3 regions of the Vibrio metoecus genome follow, and region 2 is predicted to be linked to each of the others. Evidence: predicted binding sites of a transcription regulator. Region 2 holds the regulator's gene; each other region holds the start of a gene.

Region 1 (4,869 bases), 1.1 Mb from region 2:
CTGCGCATGGGTATGAGCGTCGTGGTTAAGCTATAAGTTGTGGTTAAACTTAAGATGAAACACGCCATCCCTGTTCAATGGACGTTACTACGTCACGATCAATGGTTACTCTCATGCTTAACTTGGGTGCCGCTACTCCTCGCGGCCTCCATCTGGTGGATTTTTTCACAAGGTATCGCACGGGATCTGCCATTCGGTGTAGTGGATCTTTCCCACAGCCAACTTTCGCGACAACTGATCCGAGAAGTGGATGCAACATCCACTCTGCAAGTCAGTGAGCATTATGCGAGTGTGGATGAAGCAAGCCAAGCAATGCGTAGTAACCAAATTTATGGCTTTATGGTGATCCCAGCGCAATTCGATAAAGCAATATATCGTCAAGAACAGCCACAAGTGACCACTTTTTATAACAGCCAGATGATATTAGTCGGTAAATTGGTGAACTCCGCAGTTGTGCAAGCACAAGGAACCTTTAATGCACAGGTTGATGTGGTGAAGAATCTCGCCACTAAAAGTCATACCACAACGCTGGCGGCAATGGGGCGCTCAGTCCCCGTGCGAACCCAAATTACGCCTCTTTTTAACCAAAATACCAACTACGCACAATTTCTGGTCTCGGCCATTGTTCCTGCTTTATGGCAAATCACGATTGTCGTCAGCACTATTTTGATTCTGGCGGCCAACTATCGTCATTATGGCTTGAAGACATGGCTAGCCGATGCACCGCTGCGACATTTAATTCGCACCCTACTCCCTTATTTGCCGATTTTTATGCTGCAAGGGCTCGGTTTTTTAATTTGGTTTTATGATGTGCTGCGTTGGCCGATGTTTGGGCATTTTTCTGTATTATTGATTGCACAAGCCATTACGGTTATCGCTTGCGTAATCATGGGGGCATTTTTCTACTTCCTCACGCTCGATCCAGCTCGTGCAATGAGCTTTGCCGGAGCATTCACCGCGCCCAGTTTTGCCTTTATGGGAATTACCTTTCCGGCGAGCGATATGAACACGCTCGCTCAAGCGTGGCGCAATTTGTTACCGATCAGCCACTACATTGAAGTGCAAGTGAACCAAGTGAGCTATGGGCTTGAGGCCTTAAGTTCTTTACAACCTATGGTCAATATGTGGGGCTATCTTCTGCCGCTTGGTTTGGCTCTACTTCTGATCCGCAAGCATTTAGCGCGGGAAATGGGAGCTGCCGTATGACCCTATTTGAGCTATTTAAAGCAGAATTAAAAGCACTCTTCACCAACCCTGTTGTCGTGCTGACCGTTTTTGGTGGCGTGGTGTTTTATTCTTTCCTCTACCCGCTGCCTTACGCCAAGCAGATCCCCCGTGAACAGACCGTTTCTGTGGTCAATCTCGATCAAAGTCAGGCCAGTTTTCAACTGGAGCGGATGGTGGATGCCACGCCGCAAGTCAAAATTGTTCAGCGTGATCACACCATTGCCGATGCCAAACAAGCTTTCTTAGACAAGAAAGTGGCTGGCATACTGGTTATCCCTGAGCATTTCTACAAAGACTTATTGTTAGGGAAAAGCCCAACGCTCGCTTATGCGGGCGATGCTTCCTATTTTCTGGTTTACGGTACGATTGTTGAAGGTTTAGCCCAAGCGGGTGGCACACTCGCAGCACAAACCAAAGTCAGTCGTTTGGTCATCGAAGGTGAACCGATGGCGTTTGCCGCGCAGCATTTCTCGCCAACCAGTGCCAACCTGAAACCCACTTTTAACCCACGTATGGGCTATGTCGATTACGTCGTACCCGCCGTTTTTGTATTGATCCTGCAGCAAACGCTGATCATGGCAGCTGGATTGATGGTTGGGACACAAAAGCAAGGCCACGGCTATTGGAGTCGAGTCGCTCCTGCCAAACTGTTGTTAGTGCGTAGTTTTGTGCTGGTTGCAGTCTACTACTTGCTGAGTCTTTATTATTTCGGAGCTAGCTTTGATTTACACGGCGTAAATACGTTAGCAAAACCCAATGATCTACTCAGTCTGCTCTTGCCATTTTTATTAGCCTGTAACTTTGTCGGTATTGCGTTGGGAGCTGTGACTCCAAGACGTGAACTGGTCACTTTGGTGGTGTTAATTAGCTCGATGCCACTGATTTTTACCGCTGGTTTTATTTGGCCGTTGGAAATGATCCCTGCGCCTTTAGTCTGGCTTGCGCAGTGCTTCCCAAGCACGCCGGCAATCCAAGGCTTTCTAGGCTTAAACCAAATGGCGGCCAGTTGGTCAACCATAGCACCAAAATGGACACTCCTTTGGGCACAGGCTTTGGTATGGGGCGGTTTGGCGTTTTATCTTTTACGCCGAGATCTCCAGCGTACCGCTAAACACCCACAATAATGTCTACTCTTGCCACTGTTGACGCATGCGTTCGACAGTGGCTTCATCCACCCCATGCACGTTTTGATAACGTTCTCGACACACCAGAATCGTCAGCTTAGCTCGATATTGTCGGGCAAGTTTTCGGTATACCGCCATCTCCCAATGCCGAACAAAAGTATTCGATACCACCACGTCTTTGCCTTGTTGCAGCCAGTATTCCGTCTGTTGTTGACACCATTCATGGGCATGCGCCAAGTGTTCGGGGCGAAAATGGTACTCACCTTGTGGATTGACAAAATACATGTCTGCTTCCAGATGTACGGCAGGCAAGGTCTTCGCCAAGGTTGATTTCCCCGAACCGGGCAAACCGCGAATAAGGGTTAAGTGAGGTCGCATAGTTGATTCACAGTAGTCAATTGTGCCGAGAGATACTAACTTAGATTGAGGTTTGTTGCATTTTGCTATCGACAATAATTTTCGGTTGAGTTATAAGTCTAGATGTTTAGACGTCCATATCAAGCTTAGGGAGAAAGCTGTGCCGATTAGAATCCCCGACCAATTACCCGCGAGTGATGTGCTACGTAACGAAAACATCTTCGTTATGTCGGAATCACGTGCTTCGACGCAGGAGATACGCCCACTCAAGGTGTTGCTATTAAACTTAATGCCCAAAAAAATTGAGACGGAAACTCAATTTTTGCGCCTACTCTCTAATTCCCCCTTACAGGTGGATATTGAGCTGCTGCGCATCGATGATCGCCCAAGCAAAAACACCCCTGAAGAGCATCTCAACACCTTCTATCGTCAGTTTGAGTTAGTCAGAAACCGTAATTTCGACGGGTTGATCATAACTGGCGCACCTCTTGGCCTAGTGCAGTTTGAAGATGTCGCGTATTGGGAACATTTACAAAACATCATGAGTTGGGCGAAAGCACATGTGACTTCCACCCTTTACATCTGTTGGGCTGCGCAAGCAGGGCTAAAACTGCTGTACAACTTGCCTAAACGCACTCGTGAAGAGAAATTGTCCGGTGTGTATTACCATGATATTCACAAACCTTTTCATCCACTTTTACGCGGGTTTGATGATCGCTTTTTAGCGCCACACTCTCGCTATGCCGACTTTGAAGCTGACTTTTTGGCTGAGCATACTGATCTCGATATTCTCGCAACTTCCGATGTGGCGGGCGTTTACCTTGCGGCAACGAAAGACAAACGCAACGTGTTTGTAACCGGACACCCAGAATACGATGCCTTTACTTTACATAGCGAATATGTGCGCGATTTAGGTGAAGGGCTAAGTCCTGCAATTCCGGTGAACTACTACCCGAACGACAACCCAGATAATAAGCCCTGCGCCAGCTGGCGTAGCCATGGACACCTGCTATTTTCTAACTGGCTTAACTACTGTGTTTACCAACAAACACCGTACGATTTGGAAAAATTCAGCGAAGCAAACTTCACCAAAGATGAATAACCATTTCTGGGCCGCTTTACGCGGCCTTTTTTATACCTTAATTCATGCTCACATGGTCGCAATAGCGAGCGACATCAAGCAGATAAAGTCGTTAAGATTTGCCAACTGACTCGCAGACTTCACCCTCATTGCTCGGTCTTCTGTCTTAATTGCCTATCATGGGATAGTTAAGTGGAGGGGTATATGAAAAGAATGTTGGCAGTCGGTGTGATATTGGCCTTAAGCGGCTGTGTCACCGTAACCGAAACATCAGATATTGCAGCACAAAGCGATCCAACCGAAATGGCGGAAGCACGGATTGCCCTTGGTTTAGGCTATTTAGAAAATGGCAGCATGATCAAAGCCCGTGAAAACCTAGAAAAAGCGCTGCAACATGCCCCTCATTATTATCGTTCACAGCTCTCTATGGCTCACTATTTTGAGATGGTGGGAGAAAATGACTCGGCGCGAAAAATGTATCAATCGACGTTAAATCAGCACCCCAAAAACGGGAATGTACTGAATAACTTTGGTACTTTTTTGTGTAAACAAGGGGAATATGATACGGCGGATCAGTATTTTCGCCGAGCGGTCGAGCAACCTTATTATTACCTAATTTCGGCAAGTTACGAGAACGCGGGACTGTGTGCCTTAAAAGCGGGCAAGAATGATAACGCCCGTGAATATTTCAAGCGAGCGGTGGATCATGATCCGAATCGGCTACTGTCCATTTTACAACTCACTAAAATGGAAATTGACGCCGGAGATTACACTCAAGCTCGACTGCGGTTAATGGCATTAAATCAACGTTATGGCTACCAAAAAGCCTCACTCAAGCTATTGGTTGAGCTAGAAAAGCGTGCCGGTAATTCTGCATTAGAGCAGAAATACCAAACACTACTGGAGGCACAATCCTAGGTTTATTAAAGATTCGTCGGACGACCATTGCCTTTGCGATCGCGGTAGTGAATACGGCGTAGCCGACGTACCTTTTTAGCGCGCTGAATTTTTTGGTATTCGCGATAGATAACCCGAATAAAAAAACCAAGCCCAATCAGCAACAAAAGCGTAAAGACACTC
Region 2 (4,869 bases):
TTTGTTCAGCAAACAGTTTGAGCCAACTTGAACCGATATTGCCTTTACCACACAGTGCAATCGCCACGCGCTTTTGGGCTTGGAATAACTGCTTGTGGATGCCATTCACCAAGGGGTTGATTGGGGTTTGACGCAGTACGGCAACCAAACTGAGGCTTGATTCTGATGCGCTGATAAACTCGACCGGCAAGGCATTCAGATGTTGGTAGAAACCATAGCAGTGGTTCGGGTTTTTGGTGACGCCCGCACCGACCGCAGCAATCAGGTCATAGCCTTCTTTGAGTTTGATTTCGGCTTCGAACGCGGCATCTTGCAGCGCCGCAAACGCACCAGGCGCAATTTCTGCTGTGTAAGCTAAACGCAAACGGTATTGGTCAGGTTGTGCTTCGTAAGTCAGAGGTTGCAGTTGCACGCGCTGCAAGTGCTGTAACACATCTTCTTGCAAGCGTTGGAAATCATGCTGGTGAGCAAAGCTCAGTTCAATCAGCAATACATCATCGAGTGAAGTAATGATTTTTGCACCGCGGCCAGAAGCCAGTACCCGCTCAATGCGAGTAGAACCCGATTCCGGTTGGTGGCTGCAACGTAAGTGAAGTTCCATGGTGCTCTGCGCGACAGGTTGTAGCGTGCGGCTGTGCAGAACTGGCGCAGCTAAGCGAGCCAGTTCATTGGCTTCATCGAGTCTTAGTAGTGGCAGCAAACAGGCATCGCTGACAATGCGTGGATCGGCGCTGTACACACCAGCCACATCACTCCAGATGGTGACCCGTGAAACTTCAGCTAGAGCGCCAATCACGGTCGCAGAGTAATCGGAACCGTTGCGACCGAGCAGGACGGTATCGCCCTGTTCGTTTTGCGCCATAAAACCGGTGATCACCACGCGGCGCTGGGTATGTTGTGCCAACACGGCTTTCAGGAGCGGGTAAGAGCGCGCGCGATCCACTTCCGGCTGTGTTCCCGCTTCGGCACGTAAGAATGCACGGGCATCTTGTGCCACTGCCGGTAAATCTTGCTGATTTAACAATGCGGCGAGTAAACGTGCCGACCATTGCTCGCCATGTCCGAGTACCCAAGCGTATTGCGCATTGCTAAGAGGGGCGGTGAGCTCGCCTAACACGCTGATCTCTTGTTGCAATTGGTTCAATAGCGGTTCGGCCGTTTCGGCGGTCAGTAGCTTGGTGATCAAATCGGACTGATATTGGCGCAGTGCATGTAAAGTTTCATGGGCAACTCGGCCATCTTTACTGAGTGCTTCGACAAAACTGATCAAACGGTTCGTGGTTTTGCCAGCCGCAGAGACCACCACCAGATCTTCACTCTTCGAATAACTTTTAAGAATTTTCGTGACCCGCAGATAACATTCTGGGTCGGCAAGGCTACTACCACCAAATTTATGCAGTTGACGAGCGTGAGTCATTCACAGGTCTCCTTAATTCGCTGAAAGAGTTTGCTGAAAGGCTTGGTCAAGATCGGCAATCAGATCTGAGGCATCTTCAAGACCGACGGAAAGGCGCAGCAACTGCTGTGAAATTCCAGCTTCGGCTAATGCTTCTTCACCCATCGCACGATGAGTCATGGAGGCGGGGTGGCAAATCAGGCTTTCTACCCCACCAAGTGACTCCGCCAGTGAAAACAGCGCCAACTTGCCTACAAAGAATTTCAGTTGCTCAAAACTGCCGGCAAATTCAAAACTGAGCATAGAGCCAAAGCCTGATTGTTGTTTTTTCGCAATTTCATGGCCTGGGTGGTTGGGTAGGCTTGGATGGTAAATTTTGCCAACCAATGATTGAGTCTGTAGATAAGCCAAAATCTGTTGCGCGCTCTCTTCATGTACGCGCATCCGCGCGCCTAGCGTGCGAATGCCACGTAAGGTCATGTAGCTATCAAATGGAGTACCGGTTGAACCTAAACAGTTGCCCCACCAAGCTAGCTCTTCCGCATGTTGCTTACTTTTACAGATCAACACACCACCAATCACATCGGAGTGACCGTTAATGTATTTGGTGGTGGAGTGCAGAACAAAATCCGCGCCTAAGGTGAGCGGTTTTTGGAATACTGGAGTTAAGAAGGTGTTATCGACCGCCACCAAAGTACCTTGCGCTTTCGCTAACTGACAAAGATGAGCGATGTCCACCACGCGAACTAAAGGGTTGGAGGGGGTTTCAATCAACAGCAACTTTGGTTTGCGTGCTAAGGCTTGCGTGAGTGCTTGTTCGTTGGATTGGTCGACAAACTGCACTTTGAAGTCGCCTTTTTTAGCACGAGTGTTGAGCAAACGGTAAGTACCGCCATAGCAGTCATGTGGTGCCACAATCAGATCTTCTGGGCCTAACAACGCCGTGACCCACAAATTGATGGCCGAAGTACCACAGTTGGTCACCACCGCACCTTCACCACATTCAAGCTCATACAGGGTTTGTTCTAACAAACCACGGTTTGGGTTGCCTGAGCGGGTGTAATCGTATTTAGGTACTTCGCCAAATGCGGGAAAACCATAGTTGGTCGAAAGATAAATAGGGGGCACAACGGCATGGTATTGAGTGTCCGATTCAATCCCGGTACGAACCGCAATGGTGGCTGGCTTGCGTGTGGTCATGGAGTTTTCCTTGCTGGCTATTCTGTCCTAGAGTGCGTCATCATATACCTTTCCTGCTCAAAGCAGCAGAGAGGGTTGTCTTATGACAACGTGACCTCATATGGGCTCACATTTTGTTGCCCATAAATTACTCGACACTTTACTGATGTTAAATAAAGACGTCAACACTTCTAGACGTCTATATGTCTTTGCTTATGGCAGTAAATCCCGCTAAAATTAGGGCCTTTGAAATTTCGATTCGAACCACAATAACGAAGGTGCGCAATGGCAGACTGGAATGGCGAATACATCAGCCCCTATGCAGAGCATGGGAAAAAGAGCGAGTTGGTAAAAAAAATCACGGTATCCATTCCGCTGAAAGTTCTCAAAGTGCTAACGGATGAGAGAACACGCCGTCAAGTCAATAACTTACGTCACGCAACCAACAGTGAATTGCTGTGTGAAGCCTTCTTGCATGCCTACACTGGCCAGCCTTTGCCGACGGATGAAGACCTGCGTAAAGATCGCCCTGATGACATTCCTGCCGAAGCCAAACGTTTGATGACCGAAATGGGTATTGAGTTCGAATCTTACGATGAGTAATGGTGTTCGTTAGCGCAATTCGCTAAGCGAACTGATAACGCTCATAAAAAAGCCCCTCATATAACTGAGGGGCTTTTTTTATCGACTGTTTATCAACATAAACAAGCAGATTAAGCCTGCATGTAGTTTTCTGGCATTGGGATACGAGCAACGCCTGATTCCACTGCCGCTTCCGCGACTGCACGTGCTACGCGTGGCAATAGGCGTGGGTCCATCGGCTTTGGAATGATGTACTCAATACCGAAACTCAGCTTATCAACGCCAGCGGCTGCCAATACTTCCGCAGGTACTGGCTCTTTCGCCAGTTGGCGAATGGCGTCTACCGCAGCCAATTTCATCTGGTCATTGATCTCACTCGCACGAACATCCAATGCTCCGCGGAAAATGAACGGGAAGCAGAGCACGTTGTTAACTTGGTTTGGATAGTCGCTGCGACCAGTCCCCATGATCATGTCGTTACGCACTTGATGAGCAATTTCTGGCTTGATTTCAGGATCTGGGTTGGAACACGCAAACACCACAGGCTTGTCGGCCATCAGTTTGAGTGCCTCCGCTGGTAGCAGGTTAGGGCCTGATACGCCTAAGAACAGATCCGCTCCCGCAATCACATCTTCCAGTGTGCGTTTATCCGTGTTGTTGGCAAACAGCTGTTTGTATTCGTTGAGATCGTCACGGCGCGTGTGGATCACGCCTTTGCGATCCAGCATGTAAATCTTCTCACGCATTGCACCGCATTTGATCAGTAGCTCCATACACGCTACCGCAGCAGCCCCTGCACCAAGACAGACAATCATACAGTCTTTCAGCTGTTTACCTTGTAGCTCTAATGCGTTGAGCATGCCCGCAGCAGTCACAATCGCGGTACCGTGTTGGTCATCGTGGAACACTGGCACATCACAACGTTCAATCAGGCGGCGTTCAATTTCAAAGCAGTCTGGGGCTTTGATGTCTTCTAAGTTAATGCCACCGAAGGTATCCGCAATGTTGGCTACCGTATCAACAAATTCATCGATGGTGCGGTGTTTTACTTCAATATCAATCGAATCCAGTCCTGCAAAGCGTTTAAACAGCAGCGCCTTGCCTTCCATGACAGGCTTAGAAGCCATCGGTCCCAAATTGCCCAATCCTAAAATCGCAGTGCCGTTAGAAATGACTGCAACGGTGTTACCTTTCGCGGTGTACTTGTACACATTTTCCACGTTTTGTGCGATTTCACGAACCGGCTCTGCTACGCCAGGGCTATAAGCCAGCGCAAGATCGGCAGCTGAATCAGCAGGTTTGGTCAGCGCAATACCAATTTTGCCCGCGGTTGGGTAAGCATGGTAATCGAGAGCACGTTGGCGAAATTGTTCTTCAGGAGTTGGGTTGAGGTGATTGTCATCGGACATAGGGCTGTTCTCTTATAGTTATTTATGGGAAAGGTCACAAATTCTAATGTATGTCTTGCAAGCTGCCTAGGTTAGACACTGAGCAAAGCGTACAAAAAAAGCGAAGATCTTGCTGATAAGACCAGTGAAAATGTGAAATGCGGAGAAGAAATAGCCAGAATGTGCCGCTTAAAAGCGTTTTATATGCAGGTAAGTGAATGAAAAAATCGGTATTGATAATGGTGGTGAATCTTATCACTCCTTTCAGAATACAGAATATAAAAATCCGCCTTCTTAGAAGGCGGTTTTAATATAAGCCCCCTA
Region 3 (4,869 bases), 650 kb from region 2:
AGCGGTAGTGGAAGGTTTTGCCCTGTACTGAAGCAACAGAAAACGTGTGGGTGGTTTTGGGTTCGAGTTGAAACACCTGTTTCATCACTTGTTGCCATTCGGCACCGTGTGGACGTACTCGTCCATAAAGCTGATACGTAATCAGATGAGCGATTTCGTGTGGGATCACTTGCTGGAGGAAGTCATCGACGTTTTCGGCAAACAGCACCGGATTAAGGCGGATTTCCCACAGCTGTAAATAGGCTTTACCGGCGGCGCGCCCGCGTAAACGGTAGTTGAGCTTAGGTAGTTTAAAAGGGCGTTGCAAAGCCTCGCTGGCGGTGGCGATACACTGTTTGATTTTCTGCTCAGCTTGGCAGTGCAGATCAAAACGAACCATTAGCGAATTTCTACCTCTAAAAACCCTATCATCGAACTCATAAAAAAAGCCCTTTCATGAGAAAGGGCCTTGAACTCTATTGCAATCCTCGCCGTTTGTCAGCGGTGACTTGAAATAATGCTTATTTTAGACCAGCGAAGTCACGCAGCAGCGCGGCTTTGTCTGTCGCTTCCCAAGGGAACTCTTCGCGGCCGAAGTGACCGTAAGCTGCTGTTTTCTTGTAGATAGGTTGCAGCAGGTTCAGCATCTCTTGCAGACCGTATGGACGCAGGTCGAAGAACTGGCGAACGGCTTCGATGATGATCTCTTGAGATACTTTTTCAGTACCGAAAGTTTCCACCATGATAGACGTTGGATCAGCAACACCGATTGCGTAAGACAGTTGGATTTCACAACGATCAGCCATACCCGCCGCAACGATGTTTTTCGCAACGTAACGCGCTGCGTAAGCCGCTGAACGGTCAACCTTGGATGGATCCTTACCAGAGAATGCACCACCACCGTGACGCGCTGCGCCGCCGTAGGTATCAACGATGATCTTACGACCTGTCAGACCACAGTCACCCATAGGACCACCAATCACAAAACGACCGGTTGGGTTGATGAAGTATTTGGTCTCTTTGCTCAGCCATTCTGCTGGCAGAACAGGCTTGATGATCTCTTCCATTACCGCTTCACGCAGGTCAGGCGTTGAAATAGAGTCACAGTGCTGAGTAGACAGAACCACGGCATCAATACCCACGATCTTGCCTTGGTCGTACTGGAAGGTCACTTGAGATTTCGCATCTGGACGCAACCATGGCAGCGTACCGTTTTTGCGAACTTCTGCTTGGCGCTGCATCAGACGGTGTGCGTAGGTGATTGGTGCTGGCATCAGCACTTCAGTTTCGTTAGTTGCATAACCAAACATGATGCCTTGGTCGCCCGCGCCTTGCTCTTTAGGATCGGCTTTATCAACACCTTGGTTGATGTCTGGCGATTGCTTACCGATGGTGTTCAGTACTGCACAAGAGTTGGCATCAAAGCCCATGTCTGAGTGCACGTAACCAATTTCACGAACGGTTTGACGAGTTAACTCTTCGATATCAACCCAAGCGGAAGTAGTGATTTCACCACCCACCATCACCATGCCAGTTTTTACGTAAGTTTCGCAAGCAACGCGAGCTTTAGGATCTTGCTCAAGAATTGCGTCCAACACTGCATCAGAGATCTGGTCTGCAATTTTATCTGGATGGCCTTCTGATACTGATTCTGAAGTAAACAGGTGCTTAATCGCCATGATAGCTCCAATATTTGTGGTTATTCGGTAACGGCATGAAGTGGCGCTACCGATCAATTTCGTACATTTTGTAGGCGTTTCTACATCTAGACGGCTATTCTAGTGTCGAGCGCTCAAATTACAAGCTCTTTTTCTGTTTAGCCCATAACCAAACGTTTGCTTAAAAAAGTCAGCTTTGCCACTACAAAGCGAGAATGTGCTAAAAAGTGTGACAAAATCGGAGCAAAGCACCAGTAAATCGTTTGCAGCAGCAGGGGGGCTTTGCGACAATAGCCGCCACTGATTTTCCGCATCCATTCATTTCGCTTACTTCCCATTTAGGAGTCGACATGTCTTCTCGCAAACAACTTGCCAATGCTATCCGTGCCCTGAGCATGGACGGCGTTCAAAAAGCTAACTCTGGCCACCCGGGAGCCCCAATGGGCATGGCGGATATCGCCGAAGTACTGTGGCGTTCACACTTAAACCACAACCCACAAAACCCAAACTGGGCTGACCGCGACCGTTTTGTACTGTCTAACGGTCACGGATCTATGCTGATTTACTCGCTGCTGCACCTGAGCGGTTACCAGCTGTCGATTGACGATTTGAAAAATTTCCGTCAACTGCACTCAAAAACACCGGGTCACCCAGAGTACGGTTACGCACCGGGTATCGAAACCACCACGGGCCCTCTAGGCCAAGGCATCACTAATGCCGTAGGTATGGCGATGGCTGAGAAAGCACTGGCGGCGCAGTTCAACAAACCGGGTCACGACATCGTTGACCACTTCACTTATGTGTTCATGGGTGATGGCTGTTTGATGGAAGGTATCTCGCACGAAGCGTGTTCACTGGCGGGAACACTGGGTCTGGGCAAACTGATTGCATTCTGGGATGACAACGGTATTTCTATCGACGGTCACGTGGAAGGCTGGTTCTCAGACGACACACCAAAACGTTTTGAAGCGTACGGCTGGCATGTGATCCCTGCGGTTGATGGCCACGATGCAGATGCAATTAACGCTGCGATTGAAGCGGCGAAAGCAGAAACCTCTCGCCCAACGCTGATTTGTACCAAAACCATCATCGGTTTCGGCTCACCAAACAAAGCGGGCTCACACGACTGTCACGGCGCTCCTCTGGGCAACGATGAAATCAAAGCCGCGCGTGAATTCTTGGGTTGGGAATATGCTCCATTTGAAATCCCAGCTGACATTTACGCAGAGTGGGATGCCAAAGCCGCAGGCGCAAGCAAAGAAGCCGCTTGGGATGAGAAATTCGCCGCTTACGCGAAAGCTTACCCAGCCGAAGCTGCTGAATACAAGCGCCGCGTAGCCGGTGAGCTGCCAGCGAATTGGGAAGCAGCAACCAGCGAGATTATCGCCAACCTACAAGCTAACCCTGCCAACATCGCATCGCGTAAAGCATCACAAAATGCGCTGGAAGCGTTCGGCAAACTGCTGCCAGAATTTATGGGCGGCTCAGCTGACCTAGCGCCTTCTAACCTCACCATGTGGTCTGGCTCTAAGTCTCTCACAGCAGAAGACTTCTCAGGCAACTACATCCACTACGGTGTGCGTGAGTTTGGTATGACCGCCATCATCAACGGTATCGCGCTGCACGGTGGCTTTGTGCCTTACGGCGCGACCTTCCTGATGTTTATGGAATACGCGCGTAACGCGATGCGTATGGCAGCACTGATGAAAGTGCAAAACATCCAAGTGTACACCCATGACTCTATCGGTCTGGGTGAAGATGGCCCAACCCACCAACCGGTTGAGCAAATCGCTTCCCTGCGTATGACACCAAACATGAGCACATGGCGCCCATGTGACCAAGTAGAATCAGCGATGGCGTGGAAACTGGCGATTGAGCGTAAAGATGCGCCATCTGCGCTGATTTTCTCGCGTCAAAACCTCGCGCAGCAACCACGCAGCGCAGAGCAAGTCGCGAACATCGCCAAAGGTGGTTACATCCTGAAAGATTGTGCAGGTCAACCTGAACTCATTCTGATTGCAACAGGCTCTGAAGTTGAACTCGCGGTTGCCGCTTACGAGCAACTGAGCGCCGAAGGCAAAGCGGTTCGCGTGGTCTCTATGCCATCGACCGACGCATTTGATAAGCAAGATGCAGCCTACCGTGAAGCCGTTCTGCCATCTGCAGTCACCAAGCGTATCGCGATTGAAGCGGGCATTGCCGACTTCTGGTACAAGTACGTCGGCTTTGGCGGTCGCATCATCGGTATGACCAGCTTTGGTGAATCAGCACCAGCGGGTGAGCTGTTCAAACTGTTTGGCTTCACTACTGAAAATGTCGTGAAACAAGCCAAAGAACTGCTGGCGTAATTGAAAGCCATTCTTTGTGAAGCAAAGAAAAATCGATGATAAAAAATCCCGCTGCGGCGGGATTTTTTATTGCCACTCATCAGGCCTTGCTTGGCGGAGCGCATCAATGAATAGGCGCAGCCGAAGTGGGTGACGACCGAGCGGATAGAAGCAGTTGATTTCTGTTGGCTGTGATTGCCATCCGTTGACGCAAGGAATGAGGCTGCCCGGATGCGCCGTTTCAAAACCATTGGCAAACCAAGTGGGAAGCAAACCAATACCACGACCTTTAGCAATCGCATCGGCTTGCATGGCAAGATTATCGCTTTGTAAACGACTCTCTAGTGCTGGCAGTGAATAACTGCCGAACTCTGGATGGTGCAGTTCAAGCTCCGCGCGCCGACAAGCAATAAAATCAATCCATGGGTGATGAATCAGCTCACGAGGATGGGTGGGTTTATCTCGATGGGCCAAATATTTGGGAGAGGCGTAAGCGGCATAGCGCCAATAGCCTAAGCGCTCTTTGCGATAACCCATGGGGGCGGCGTGTTCAATCCAAATGATCAAATCGGGCTCAAATACCTCATCACTGTGTTGAAACTGGCTGAGTAAACGGATCTTCAATGTCGAATGCTGCTGCATAAACTCATCCAACACTTGGCTGAGCCAACCACGGATCAAATTCGGATGCACCACCAGCGTGAGTTCGCCAGTGACTTGATTGTTCAATTCTTGCAACGCTTCCTGACTTTTATTCGCCAGTTCAAGTAACTGTTCTGAGTAAACCGCAAACACTTCCCCCGCTTTGGTGAGCGTTAAGCGGTTGCCCTGCCGCATCAACAAACTTTGTCCTAAATCCTCCTCAAGCTGTGCCAAGCGGCGACTCAGGGTGGATTTAGGTTGTT

What was found. The regulator MetJ, encoded in region 2, represses methionine synthesis genes. The targets are predictions, from matches to a motif close to TTAGACNTNTANANGTCTAA.
Region 1: the regulator MetJ is predicted to act here: its motif matches at 2,820-2,839, upstream of metA (homoserine O-acetyltransferase MetA).
Region 3: the regulator MetJ is predicted to act here: its motif matches at 1,737-1,756, upstream of metK (methionine adenosyltransferase).

What each region holds. Positions count from the first base shown of each region.
Region 1 covers NZ_CP035686.1:1,149,139-1,154,007, reverse strand. Annotated here, with positions in the region: gene EPB59_RS05260 (HlyD family secretion protein) at 1-36, shown strand, start outside; gene EPB59_RS05255 (ABC transporter permease) at 55-1,206, shown strand; gene EPB59_RS05250 (ABC transporter permease) at 1,203-2,351, shown strand; gene EPB59_RS05245 (ATP-binding protein) at 2,355-2,729, opposite strand; gene metA (homoserine O-acetyltransferase MetA) at 2,869-3,810, shown strand; gene pilW (type IV pilus biogenesis/stability protein PilW) at 3,994-4,707, shown strand; gene EPB59_RS05230 (hypothetical protein) at 4,713-4,869, opposite strand, start outside.
Region 2 covers NZ_CP035686.1:38,433-43,301, forward strand. Annotated here, with positions in the region: gene EPB59_RS00165 (bifunctional aspartate kinase/homoserine dehydrogenase II) at 1-1,417, opposite strand, end outside; gene EPB59_RS00170 (O-succinylhomoserine (thiol)-lyase) at 1,430-2,596, opposite strand; gene metJ (met regulon transcriptional regulator MetJ) at 2,861-3,178, shown strand; gene EPB59_RS00180 (malic enzyme-like NAD(P)-binding protein) at 3,289-4,566, opposite strand.
Region 3 covers NZ_CP035686.1:2,298,861-2,303,729, reverse strand. Annotated here, with positions in the region: gene EPB59_RS10395 (SprT family zinc-dependent metalloprotease) at 1-379, opposite strand, end outside; gene metK (methionine adenosyltransferase) at 501-1,658, opposite strand; gene tkt (transketolase) at 1,988-3,985, shown strand; gene EPB59_RS10380 (LysR family transcriptional regulator) at 4,052-4,869, opposite strand, start outside.